DNA from 3 places in the Brachybacterium sp. GPGPB12 genome. Region 2 is predicted to be linked to each of the others. Evidence: riboswitches for the same ligand, from Rfam matches in the RefSeq annotation. Region 2 holds a riboswitch; each other region holds the start of a gene.
What was found. A riboswitch is a leader RNA that binds a small molecule or an ion and turns the genes downstream of it on or off. The one in region 2 is predicted to bind thiamine pyrophosphate.
Positions count from the first base shown of each region.

Region 1: another riboswitch for thiamine pyrophosphate. It lies ahead of WKH84_RS10895 (bifunctional hydroxymethylpyrimidine kinase/phosphomethylpyrimidine kinase); the one in region 2 lies ahead of WKH84_RS15040 (SDR family NAD(P)-dependent oxidoreductase).
Region 3: another riboswitch for thiamine pyrophosphate. It lies ahead of WKH84_RS21500 (ECF transporter S component); the one in region 2 lies ahead of WKH84_RS15040 (SDR family NAD(P)-dependent oxidoreductase).

Region 1 is NZ_CP149573.1:1,863,005-1,867,254, forward strand. It holds gene WKH84_RS10885 (HNH endonuclease signature motif containing protein) at 1-554, opposite strand, end outside; gene WKH84_RS10890 (hypothetical protein) at 697-1,887, opposite strand; TPP riboswitch at 2,000-2,092, shown strand; partial or broken gene WKH84_RS10895 (bifunctional hydroxymethylpyrimidine kinase/phosphomethylpyrimidine kinase) at 2,083-3,300, shown strand; gene WKH84_RS10900 (hypothetical protein) at 3,401-3,772, shown strand; gene WKH84_RS10905 (hypothetical protein) at 3,843-4,232, shown strand; gene WKH84_RS10910 (MFS transporter) at 4,163-4,250, shown strand, end outside.
Region 2 is NZ_CP149573.1:2,585,409-2,589,658, reverse strand. It holds gene WKH84_RS15055 (hypothetical protein) at 1-181, shown strand, start outside; gene WKH84_RS15050 (LLM class flavin-dependent oxidoreductase) at 279-1,643, opposite strand; partial or broken gene WKH84_RS15045 (SDR family oxidoreductase) at 1,643-1,854, opposite strand; gene WKH84_RS15040 (SDR family NAD(P)-dependent oxidoreductase) at 1,896-2,447, opposite strand; TPP riboswitch at 2,631-2,724, opposite strand; partial or broken gene xylB (xylulokinase) at 3,047-4,250, opposite strand, start outside.
Region 3 is NZ_CP149573.1:3,696,639-3,700,888, forward strand. It holds gene WKH84_RS21490 (ATP-binding cassette domain-containing protein) at 1-169, opposite strand, end outside; gene WKH84_RS21495 (hypothetical protein) at 112-807, opposite strand; partial or broken gene WKH84_RS21500 (ECF transporter S component) at 1,227-1,547, opposite strand; TPP riboswitch at 1,595-1,700, opposite strand; gene WKH84_RS21505 (hypothetical protein) at 1,732-2,118, opposite strand; gene WKH84_RS21510 (M13-type metalloendopeptidase) at 2,297-3,646, opposite strand; partial or broken gene WKH84_RS21515 (M13 family metallopeptidase N-terminal domain-containing protein) at 3,631-4,032, opposite strand; partial or broken gene WKH84_RS21520 (hypothetical protein) at 4,167-4,250, opposite strand, start outside.

The DNA.
Region 1 (4,250 bases), 720 kb from region 2:
TCCACGATCGGCGCTCGTGGGCGGGGATGATGCCCGTCGGGACGGTCCGGTGGACCGACAGGGCTGGTCGCGGGGTCGCCGGCGTGGGCGCCGCGCAGGAAGCCGGTCCAGGCGGCGGTGAGCGACTCGACCATCTCGAGGCTGGCGTGGTCGAGGTCGTCGAGGACGGTGACGGCGTCGCCGTGGCGGCCGATCGTCCAGCGGGTGCGGCCCGGCTTGCCTGCCTGCGTGTGGAGCCGGGTGGGGTCCAGCAGGCCGTTCGTCTTGTCGAGGTGGTCTCGCCAGCACAGCAGGTGCAGGTTCTCGACCTCGGTGGCGCCGCCCTCGCCCGGGGTGCCGCGCAGGCACTCCTCGATGTGGTCGCACTCGGAGGCCCAGGAGGTGGGGCGCGTGCATCCGGGGACGGCGCACTGCCCGTTGCGGAGCCGGAGGTGCTCGAGCATCGCGGGGGTGGGGGTGACGCGGTCGGCCGGGAGCGGGAGGAAGGCGCCGCCGCTCGCGCTGGTGAGGACGCGGTGCCAGACGGTGCAGCCGCCGGCGAGGGAACGCGCCATCGAGGGCGGCGCGGGGTGACGCCGTCGAGCATGCCGGGCTGGTCGGAGGCGCCGAGCAGGGTCAGCACGGGCACGGTGACGTTGAGGCGGAACCGCTCGGCGGGGACGGCGACCCCGTCGACGTCGAGGTCGGCGGTGTCGATCAGGGCGTAGCGCGCCGGGTGAGCGGAAGGGCCCTGCCGGTCTCGAGGACGACGCCGTCAGGGTCGTGCGGGATCGGTGTGCCGCCGCGGAGCGCCGCACGCCGCGCCGCCTGGACGGCGCGGGCGGACTCGTCGATCGACTTCCACCGGGCGAGGATCTCGGGGATCGGGCCCGTGATCCTCAGGGTCCCGGTGCCGGCCTCCGCGCCGGGAAGCGACTCGACGGTGCGTTCGAGCGCGGCGACGAGATCGGGACGGCTCTCGCGCTCGGCGAGATGCTCGATGAGGGCGCGCAGGAGCGTGAAGAATCGTTCCGGGCTGATATCCGTGGACCATGTCGAGATCACGGCATCGAGATCCCTCCTGGAGGATTCGGAGAGCTTCTGCGAGGTCTTCAGCATCTTCTGGAACCAGGCCGACGGCATGCTTCCGGATTCGAGGTTCTCGAGGGTGCGCGGGAAATGGTTCACGGCCTGGTACGCGTCGCGCAGTCGCCAGCTCGCGGCACTGCGAGTGACCCTGAGGCCGAGTGCGGCGCGGAGCGTCTCGACCTCGTCGAGCTCGCAGGCATCCTCGTACTCGCCCTCGAACTCGTGCAGGGCGGCGAGGGCGCGGTACTGCGCAGCGAGCGCGAGGGCAGTGGCGCGCTCCGCATCCCACACGCGCTGCGCGGCCTCGCTCAGGGCGGGGTCGTCGGCGCGACCGCCGAGATCGGGCAGCGCGGCACGAGTACGAGCCTGGCGTGCGCCAACCCGGCGGAAACGTGCAGGAAGCGACGCGATCAGGGCATCGTCGACGGGGTCCGGGGAGGTGGTGGCAGGGGCCGACGGCGATGCCGTCACCGCCGGCGACGAGGCGGGAACCGAGGGCAGGGCGACCTCCAGTGCGGAGGTATCGGGTGCGGCGGCATCCGACCGCTCGGAACGCACCGCGTCGCGTGCGTCGTCGGCGACCTCATCGCCCGACGGATGCTCCGGTCGCGTGATGCTCATCGGTCCCTCCTCCCCCTCCGCGTCGGCGACGCATCGGTGCACCGCCCCTTTCGATCCGACCACTTCACAATAGTGACCGACACGGACAGAAGAAAGGTCCGGGAGGAATATGTGGATAACTTTCTGATCGAGTGGCGCATCTCGACCGCTATACGCCCCTCCATCCACACCCTCCCTCCACAGAACCCCCTTTTCCACAGCGTCATCCACCGGTTCTCGAGGGGTTCGCGTCGTCTGTCGGACCTCTGCGGTAGAGAGGCATCGGCTCCGGACATCCCGGCCCCTCCCCCGCCGCGTGGCCTACACTCGGCCACTGGACACGGGGTGCGCCCGAGGCGCTGAGATCACACCCGTGGAACCTGATCTAGTTCGTACTAGCGAAGGGATGTCCGCATGAGCTCGGATCCTTGCACCCTCTTTCCCGCTGCCCTCCCCCGCGTCGCCGCGCCGGGTCGACTCGCGTCCGGCCGGCCAGCGCCATCGGCCCCGCGCGTGCTCTCGATCGCGGGCACGGACCCGACGGGAGGCGCCGGCACCGCGGCGGACCTCAAGTCGATCACCGCCGCGGGCGGCTTCGGCATGGCGGCGGTGACCGCGGTCGTCGCGCAGAACACCCACGGCGTGAGCGACATCCACGTCCCTCCCGCGCAGTTCCTCGCCGCGCGGCTCCGCGCGGTCTCCGACGACGTCGAGCTCGAGGCGGTCAAGACCGGCATGCTCGGCACCGCCGAGATCATCGAGGCCGTCCGGACCTGGCTCTCCGCCCATCCGCCGCGGGTGCTCGTGGTCGACCCGGTGATGGTCGCGACCAGCCGCGACAGGTCGCTGGAGCCCGAGGCGGAGCAGGCGATGATCCGCTTCTGCTCCCTCGCCACCGTGGTCACCCCGAACATCGACGAGCTCGCCGTCCTCACCGGCGAGCCCCGCGCGCACGACGAGGACGAGGCCCTCGCCCAGGCCGCCCGCTGGTCGGAGGCGACCGGCGTCGCGGTCGTGGTGAAGACCGGCCACCTCGACAGCCGTGCGGTCACCAACACCTGGATCGCGGCCGACGGGACCCGCCACCGGGTGCACTCCACGCGGGTGGACACGACGAGCACGCACGGCACCGGTCGCTCCCTCGCGGCGGCGCTCGCGACCCGGCTCGGCGCCGGCGAGGACCCGGCCACGGCGCTCGCCTGGGTCACCGACTGGTCGCACGAGGCGATCGCGCACGGCGCGGCACTGCAGGTCGGGAGCGGGAACGGTCCCGTCGACCATGCGCACCGGGCACGGCGCCTCGCGGCGGGATCGGCCGCACCGTGGGTGGCGACGGGCGCGGTGCCGGACCGGTGGGAGGAACCGGCGCAGCTCGCCGCCCTGGTCACGGCCGACGGCCCCGCCGCCTCCGTCCCGCCCGTCGGCCCGTGGACCGAGGCGCTGTGGGCGGCCGGGGCGCCGCTCGCCGGCGCGATCGAGGGCTCCGGCTTCGTGGCGGCGCTGGTGGACGGGAGCCTGCCCGAGGGGCAGTTCTCCTTCTATCTCGCGCAGGACGCGCACTACCTGCAGCGCTACTCCCGCGCCCTCGCGACCCTGGCCGAGATCTCGGAAGCCCCTGCCGCGCGGGAGTTCTGGTCGGACTCCTCCCGGCACTGTGTGGACACCGAGCTCGAGCTCGCACCGCGCCTGGCTCGCGACCCGCCCCGACGCGGCAGAGGTGGCCGTCAGCCCGGTGACCAGCGCGTACACCGACTTCCTGCTCGCCCGGGCGCTCGGCGACCCGACGGCCGTCGGAGCGACCGCGGCGCCGCCCTGCTTCTGGCTGTACGCGCAGGTCGGGGCGAGCCTGCCCGAGGTCCCGGACGAGCACCCCTACGCGGGGTGGCTCCTGACCTACCGCGACCCCACCTTCGTGGAGGGGGTGCGCGGGGCGCTCGGCGTCGTCGAGCGCGAGCTCGAGGCCGCCGATCCCGCCGTGCGGGCCGAGGCGGCGCGCGCCTTCCTCCTCGCCTGCCGTCACGAGCTGGAGTTCTTCGAGCAGGCACGACGTGTGGACTCCGCCGCCGTCTCCCCGGCTCCGGCCCTCGCGGGGGCGACCCGATGACCGCCGCCTCGATCCCCGCGACCGGCACCCGCGCCCTGCCGCCCGAGGGCCGGGCCGCGCGCGCGCCGGCGTGGTCGGAAACTTCATCGACAACATCCATGTGTTCCTGCCGGTCACGGCGCTGGCCCCGGCGATGCTCGTGATCGCGGGCCCGTCGGCGACCGCGTCGGCGGCGGCTCTGATCATCGTCGCGATGTCGCTGGGCCGGCCTGTCGGCGGGGTGGTGTTCGGGCGGATCGCGGACCGCATGGGGCGCACCCGCACCACCCGTCTTGCGATCGCGGGCACCGCGGCGTGCGCGCTCGCGATCGCCCTCGTCCCCACCCACCAGGTGCTCGGCCCGGGCACGGTCGCGCTGATCCTGGCGCGCGCTTCCTCGGCGGGATCTTCGTGGCCGGCGAGTACTCCGCCGCGATCCCGCTGGCGATGGAGTGGTCGATGCCGCGGCGGCGCGGACTGATGAGCGGGCTGATCCTCT
Region 2 (4,250 bases):
CGGCACGCCGCTGTACGGACGGATCGACCTGGTCGACTCCGCCGAGCACGGGCGGGTGCTGATCGAGGCGGAGCTGTTCGAGCCGACCTACAACCTGCACCTCGCTCCCGAGGTGACGGAGCTCTTCGTCGACGCGATCCTGGGGCGGGTCCGAGCCAGGGAGCCCGAGCGCTCCCTCTGAGCGCTCACAGGGACGCCCCTCCCGCGCGAGGGGCAGGCGCCGCGAACAGACCCCCTCCCTCAGCGGTCCCGTTCCGCCGGACGCCCGCCCGGATCGGTCAGCTCCCCGCCGGCGCCGGCATCCCCTGCCGCGGCCGCGGCAGGCCGAGATGGTCGCGCAGAGTCGTCCCCTCGTACTCGCGGCGGAACCGCCCACGCCGCTGGAGCACCGGCACCACCTGGCCCACGAACTCCTCGATGCCGCCCGGCAGGGTGGGAGGCATGAGGTTGAAGCCGTCGGCCGCTCCCCCATCGACCCAGCGCTCGATCTCGTCGGCCACCTGCTCCGGAGTGCCGATCACGGTCGCGTGGCCGCCACCTGCGGCGAGGAGCCCCAGCAGCTCGCGGACGGTCGGGCGGGCGGTCTCGACGATGCGAAGCACGGTGGCGTAGCGGCCCTTCGGCCCGGTGAACTCCTCCAGTGGCGGCGGCGGCGGGACCGGGGCGTCGAGCTCCCAGTCCGACGTGTCCTGGCCGACGAAGAAGGAGAGCTGGCGCAGCGAGTCCTGCACGGGCAGCAGGGCGTCGAGCTCGGCCTTGCGGCGTCGTGCCTCCTGCTCGGTCGAGGCGACGTAGGGGACCAGCCCCGGCATGACGGCGAGGGCGTCGGGGTCGCGTCCGAGCGCCGCGGCGCGGGAGCGGATGTCGCTGCGATAGGTGCGGGCGGAGGCGAGGTCCCAGGCCACGGCGTAGATCCCCTCGGCGTGTCGGGCGGCGAGCGCGCGCCCGGCCTCCGAGGCACCGGCCTGGAAGAGGACCGGTCGGCCCTGCGGCGGGGTCGGCACGTTGAGGGGGCCGTCGACCGCGAACTTCTCACCGCGATGGTGCGGGGGACGCAGGAGAGCGGGGTCGACGTAGGCGCCGTCCGGTTCGGCGAGGATCTCGCCCGTCGGCCAGGACGCCCACAGCCCCTGGAGCACCTCGATGAACTCCGCGGCGGTGGCGTAGCGGTGGGTGTGGTCCGGCAGGGCGGTCATGGAGTGGTTGCGGGCCTCCTCGTCGGTCATCGAGGTGACGACGTTGACCCCGGCCCGGCCGCGGGAGATGTGGTCGAGGCTCGCCAGCGACCGGGCGGCGTGGAACGGATCCCAGAAGGTGCTGGAGACCGTCGTGACCAGCCCGATCCGCTCCGTGGCACGGGCCATCGCGGTGAGCACGGTGAGCGGCTCGAGCATCCAGGCGGGGCCGCGCTCGACGCCGGCCGTGCCGATCGACTGGCCGTCGGCGAGGAAGACCGCATCCAGCCGGCCCCGCTCCGCGATCAGGGCGAGCTCCTCCCAGTACGTGATGTCCGCGAGGCGCGCCACCGAGGAGCCGGGCGCGCGCCAGGCCGCGGAGTGGTGGCCGCAGGCGTGGGCGAAGAGGTTCAGCCGCACCGGGCGGCGGACAGCGCCGGTCACGGAGGCATGGGCGTGGGCGGCCATCAGTCCATCACCAGCCCGCCGTCGACGACGAGGTTCTGCCCGGTGATCGCCCGTGCCCAGGGCGAGGCGAGGAGGAGCACGGCGTCGGCGAGCTCGGCGGGCGTGGTCACAGAGCGCGCGGGGTGCTCGCGGCGATCGCGTCGAACACCGCCTCCGGGGTCGCGGAGCTCGCGTCGGTGGTGCGCAGCAGGCCGCCGCTGACCATGTTCACGGTGATGCCGCGGGGGCCGAGGTCGGCGGCGAAGGTGCGGGTCAGGGCCAGCGCCGCGCCGCCTTCGCCGCGGTGTAGTCGTGGTAGGGCACGACGGGGTGCTGGAGGAGGTTGGTGCCGATGTTGACGACGCGTCCCGAGCCGGCGCGGTCGAAGCCGGGCAGGGCGGACTGGATCGTGTGCGGCGCGCCCTGCACAGCGCCGGAGAACTGTCCCGCGAAGGCCTCGTAGCCGATCTCGTGCGCCTTAGCGCGGGCGTCCCCGTCGAAGGAGAAGCCGGCCAAGGCGTTGTTCACGACGGTGTCGACGGGGTCGCCGAACTCGGCCTCGGCGTGCGCGAACAGCTCCTCGACCTGGTCGCGCTCGCGCACGTCGGCGCGCACGGCGATCGCCCGGCCGGGGTGTGCGTCGGCGATCTCCCGGGCGGCGGCCTCGCTGGTGAGGTGGTCGATGACGACCCTGGCTCCCTCGCGGAGGAACGCCTCGGTGAGGGCCCGGCCGAGACCTCGGGCGCCCCCGGTGACGAGGACGACCTGCTCGGAGAGCGCGGGAGCGGGCCGGGAGGCGGGGGTGATGGGGGTGGAAGGTGTCATGGTCGTGCGGTCCTTTCAGGGCATGCGAGCACGCCCGCCGCACAGTGGGTGGGGGCGCGTCGCGGTCGGAGCAGGGCCGCATCGGGGCGCGGCGGCGCGCGGGAGGCGACACGGGGGCCCTGGTGGGGACGACAGCGTGGCGGACTGCGGCCTGGTGGCAGGCGGCCCGGCGCGCGACAGCGCACAGCTCATCGACGACATCCCTCCGCGAGCATGAACTCGATCAGGTTCTCCGGGTGTGCTCTCAGCCCCTGATGGGGCACCCCGTGTCGAGCACCGAGTGTAGCCATGGCCGTGCCGCCGCGCGGTCCGGTCTCGCCGCGCCGCGGAGCGCCGGGCCCGCCGCGGCCGCCCTCCTCCGCCCCGCGGCCGCCCCTCGTCCGCTCCTGCGCACCGAGTCTGCATCTGGACCGCCTCGGCAGACGGGTGACGGTCCAGACGCGGCACTCGGACTCCCCCGCCCGATCGGGGGCCCAGCTCTCTTCCGTCCGCGACCGTCCGGACGTAGCTTCCAGGTGCAGGGGCTCGTCACCGTCGAGGCCGCCTGACACCCTGCCACGTCGCCTCGGGGACGTTCCCGCGGGAACGCCTCCGCGCCCTCAGCTCCAGTCTGCGGTGCGCTCCTTCAGCTCCCGGTATGCCTCGAGCACCTGCGGCGTCGCGTCGGCCGTGACGATCCGCGAGCCGCTGATCTCCCAGGCGGGCGGCTCCTCGGTGCCGGCGAGCGCCCAGGCGGCCTGACGGGCGGCGCCGAGTGCGACGTACTCCCCGTCGGGCGCGATCGTGACCTCGCGGCCGAAGATCGCGGGAGCGAGCCGCTGGACGGCGCGGGAGCGGGCGCCGCCGCCGATCAGCGTGATGCGGCGGGCGGCCGTGCCGGTGCGCTCCTCGAGGGAGGTGATGCCATCGGCCAGCGAGCACAGCGACCCTTCGACGTAGGCGCGGGCCACGTCCTCGCGGGTGGTGGAGCCGCTCATGCCGGTCAGAGTCGCACGGGCGTGGGGACGGTTCGGGGTGCGCTCCCCGTCGAAGTAGGGCAGCGCGTCGCGCCGTGCGCGCCGGGTTCGGAGGCGAGCGCCAGCTCGGCCATCTCCTCGTGGCTGACGCCGAGCAGGGCGCGGCCGGCCTCGAGGATGCGGGAGCCGTTGATGGTGGTGGTCATGGGCAGGAACCGGCCGGTCGCGTCGGCGAAGCCCGTGACGGTCCCGGAGGCGTCGCCGGGCCTGGTATCGCTGACCATCGCGCACACGCCGGAGGTGCCGATCGAGACGGAGACGTCGCCGGGGCCCAGCGACAGGCCGAGCGCGGCGCCCATGTTGTCGCCGGTGCCGGCCGCGATAGCGACCCCAGAGGCGGTGCGGGCCATCACCTCGTTCGGGGCCTCGGGCAGGCGCGGGAGCTCGAGGCCCTTCCCGAGCGCGGCCTCGACGAGCTCGGGCTTCCACGCCTCCTCGCGGGTGGAGTAGTAGCCGGTGCCGGAGGCGTCGCCGCGATCGGTGAACGGCGCGGTGCCGGACGCGGCGAGGTGGAGGGAGACAAAGTCGTGCGGGAGCGAAGACCTGCGCAAAGACGCTGCGCGTTCTCGGGCTCCTCGTCGCGCACCCAGCGCGGCTTGGACGCGGTGAAGGAGGCGACCATGAGGTCGCCGATCTCCTCGACGCTCGCCTGCGCCCCGCCCATCTCCTCGATCAGCGTGGTCGCGGCGTCGGCGGAGCGGGTGTCGTTCCACAGCGGCGCATCACGCACCACCTCGCCCTTCTCGTCGAGCGACACCATGCCGTCCGCTGGCCGCCGACGGCGAGG
Region 3 (4,250 bases), 1.1 Mb from region 2:
CGATCCGGGAGGGCTCGGGGCGGGACACGGTGCCCGCGCCCGGCTCCGTCGCGCCGAGGAGGACGCGCAGCAGGGAGGTCTTGCCCGCACCGGACGGGCCGGTCAGCACGGTCAGCCGCCCAGCGCGCGGCTCGAGGTCCTGCGGCGCGGTGAGCCCCCGGGCGGGCACGGTGACGCCGTGCGGCCGCGGCGACGGTCTCGCCGGGTTCGGCCGGTCCCGGTGCCTCCTCGTCGGCCGTCCCGTCCTCGAGCACCCCCGCTGCGACCAGCACCTCCCGCCGCCGGGAGAGCGGCTCGCCCGGTGCTCCGTCGGCAAGCACCCGGGCGCGAGGGCCGAGCACGATCAGCCGGTCCACATGCGGCGCCCAGGGCCCGATCCGGTGCTCGGCGACGACGAGGGTGCGGCCGCCCGTGACCGCGAGGATCGCCCGGCGCACCTCCTCGGCTGTCGGGGCATCGAGCATGGAGGTCGGCTCGTCCAGGAGCAAGCAGGTCGGGGCGCAGGGCCAGCGCACCGGCGAGCGCGATCCGCTGCTGCTGGCCGCCCGAGGCGTCCAGCGGCGCCCGCTCGGGGTCGAGGTCGACTCGCGCCGCCTCGAGCGCCCGGGTCGCGCGCTCGGTGAGCTCCGGCCGGGGCAGTCCCGCGTTCTCCGGTCCGAAGGCGGCGTCGCGGGCGACGGTCGCGCCGACGAGGGCGTGCACCGGGTTCTGCAGCAGCAGGCCCCGCTCCCCGGGCCGGCTGGGCGCGGGGACGAGCCCCTCGCCGTCCCCGTCCTCGGGGTCCAGCGACCCGGCCAGCGCCCGCAAGACGGTCGACTTCCCGCGCCGCTCGCCCCGGCCAGCAGCACTCGCTGCCCGGGCGGGATCTCGAGGTCGAGCCCCTCGATCGTCGGCTCGCGCCGGGTCAGCGGCCGCCAGCGCAGCCCGTCGACGTGCACGGACGCCGCCGGGACGGTCCCGGTGCTCAGGCCTCCACCGCGCGGGCCGCCTCCCGGCCCGAGGCCAGGGAGTCCACCGCGCCGGTCGCGATCAGCGCCCGGCTCGCCGCCCAGCCCAGCACCCCGCACAGCAGCGCGCCCCGAGAGCAGGAAGAAGGCGAGCATCGTGCCGGAGAACAGCCAGCTCATCTCCTGGTAGTAGACGATCTTCTCCCAGCCCCATTCGAGCAGTCCGGCGAGCACCCCGCCGAGCACCGCCACGGGCAGGGTGAAGCGGCGGTAGCGGGTGAGCAGGAAGGCGAGCTCGACCCCGCCGCCCTGCATGAGACCGGACACGGCGGTGCTCCAACCCCACTGGTCGCCCAGCGGCATCGAGAGCACGGCGGCGACCATCTCCGCGAGCAGGGCGGCGCCGGGCTTGCGCACCAGCGCCGCGGCGAGCACGGCCGGCAGGAACCAGATCCCCGCCAGCGGCCCCTCGGCAGGCTTGAACGCCGCGGTCAGCGGGCCGATCAGGGTGTAGAGCTGGCCGTAGCCGAGGAAGGCGACCCCGAAGGCCGCCCCGATCAGCACGGTCACCAGCAGATCGACGGTGCGATAACGAGTCATCACGTCTCCTCCCAGGTCCTGGAAGGGGCGCGGAGCACCGGCGGTGCTCCACGGAAATCCCGACTCCCTACGCCGGTGCGAGCCGGATCAGGTTCGAGGGTCTGCGCCGTCGGCGCACTCTCAGCACCGGACGGTGCTCCCCTGTCAGTGGATGACGAGCAGACAGTCTAGCCCAGGAGCACGCTCAGCGGCGGGCACGGATGGCCTGGTCGATCGCATCGGCGGCCGCCTGGGGGTCGACGGGGGAGAGGATGTAGCAGGTGTCCTTCGTCCCGATGATCTCCACGCTCGTCCCCGGCCGGGTGACCAGCATCCGGTAGGGCCGCTGCTGCTCGGCGACGGTGAAGATCTTCCGCCGGCCGACGGGGGTGAGCTCCTCGGGCTTCGGGGTCATCGCCCTCCCGCGCCGCCAGCCGTAGCCGCCGAGGGCGACGCCCACGGTGCCGGTGGGGATCTCGCGCAGCTGCACGGTGCGGAAGTCCTCGATCGGCCAGACCCGGCGGGGCAGGAAGCCGCCGAGGCTGACGGTGACCCCGTTCCCGTCGACCACGAAGCGGGTGGCCTGGCCCATCCACGTCCACAGCGCCAGCGGCCGCGAAGGCGGCGAGCACCGCGATCGCGCCCGGCGCCGAGCCGCGCCGCAGCGAGCAGGCCCGACACGATCAGGCCCGCCACCACCGTGACGACGACGCGGGTCCAGCCCACGGAGGAGGGCACCGTCCGCCCGACGTGGAAGGGCGGATCGGGCCTCACCAGATGCTCACCCGCTCCTCGGGGGCGCGGTACATGCCGTCGCCCTCGCGCACGTCGAAGGCCTCGTGGAACTCGTCGAGGTGCCCGGCGACCGTGTTGCAGCGGAACTCCATCGGCGCATGCGGGTCCACGGCCAGGCGGCGGATCGCCTCCTGGGGCCGGTTCCGGCCCCGCCACACGGTCGCCCAGGACCAGAACACGCGCCGCAGGCCGGTGAGTCCGTCGAGCTCGGCCGCGGCCTCCTCCTCGGAGCGGCTGGCGAGATAGGCCTTCACCGCGATGGAGAGCCCGCCGAGGTCGCCGATGTTCTCGCCGATGGTGAGGGCGCCGTTGACGCGGTGGGAGTCGTCGAGCTCGCGCGGGGACAGCTCCGAGTACTGCGCGATGAGACGGGCGGCGCGGGCGTCGAAGGCCTCGCGGTCCTCGGCCGTCCACCAGGAGACGAGGTTGCCCTCCCCGTCGTACTTCGAGCCCTGGTCGTCGAAGCCGTGGCCGACCTCGTGGCCGATCACCGCGCCGATCCCGCCGAAGTTCACGGCGTCGTCGGCTTCCGCGTCGAAGAACGGGGGCTGGAGGATCGCGGCGGGGAAGACGATCTCGTTCCGGCCGGGGTTGTAGTAGGCGTTGACCGTCTGCGGGGTCATGTGCCACTCGGTCTCGTCCATCGGCCCGCCGACCTTCGAGAACTCGAAGTCCGCCTCGAAGCGGCGGGAGGCGCGGACGGTCGCGACGAGGTCGCCGGGGACGAGCTCGAGGCCGTCGTAGTCGCGCCACGTCGAGGGGTACCCGATCTTCGGGGTGAACCTCTCGAGCTTCGCGAGCGCCTTCTCGCGGGTGGCCGGGGTCATCCAGTCCAACGAGCTGATCGAGTCGCGGTAGGCGTCCATCAGCGCGTCGACCAGCGCGGTCATCCGTTCCTTGTGGGCGGCGGGGAAGTGGCGGGCGACGTACTCGCGGCCGACGGCGAAGCCGACCGCGCCCTCGACCAGGGCCACGCCCCGCTTCCACCGCTCCTTCAGCTCCTCCGCGCCGGAGAGGACGCGGCCGGAGAAGTCGAAGTCCTCCTCGACCAGCGCGGCGGGGAGATAGGGGGCGTAGGAGGAGACGGTGTGCAGGGCGAGCCAGGTGCGGAGCACGGCGAGGTCCTCCCCGGCCAGCGGCTCGGCGGCGGCGGAGACGAACTCGGGCTGGCCGACGGAGACCACGTCGAAGGCCGCGGCCGGCGCGCCGGTGCCCTCGATGTACGCGTCCCAGGGGAAGGCGGGGGCGAGCTCGCTGCGCGCGCGGCGTCCATGGGGTTGTCGGACTTCTCCCGGTCGCGCAGGCGGACCACGTCGACGTGGCAGGCGGCGAGGCGGGTCTCGAAGTCGAGCACGGCGCGGGCGAGCTCCTCGGGGCCGCCGACGGCGAGCCCGGCACGGCCGGGGCGCTCGGCGAGACGGGCGAGGTTCGCCAGGTGCGCGGCATAGGCCTCGCGGGTCTCGGCGTGGTGCTCCTCGCGGTAGTAGGACTCGTCGGGCAGGCCGAGGCCTCCCTGATGGATCTTGACCTGGTACTGGGAGGAGTCGTGGTCGTCGGTCCACACATAGGCGAGCACCGCCGAGGCCCCCGAGTCGGGCGCCGCCATCCGGCGCACGAGGCCCTCGAGGTCCCGGATCGCCCCGATCTCGTCGAGCAGGCCGACGAGGCCGGACAGGCCGGCGGCCTCGATCGCCTCGGTGTCCATGAACATGCGGTACAGCGTGCCGATCCGGGCGTGGTCGGTGGTCGGGACCGGCAGGCTCCCCGCCTCGTCCGCGCGCGCGCGACGTCGTCGGCCGCCTCCTCGACGATCTCCCGCACCCGCTCCTCGGACAGGTCGCGCGGCGCGTGGAAGGCGCCGTCGCTGGACCGGTCGGCGGGCATCACGTGCTCGGCGAGCCAGAGGCCGTTGACGTGGCCGAAGAGGTC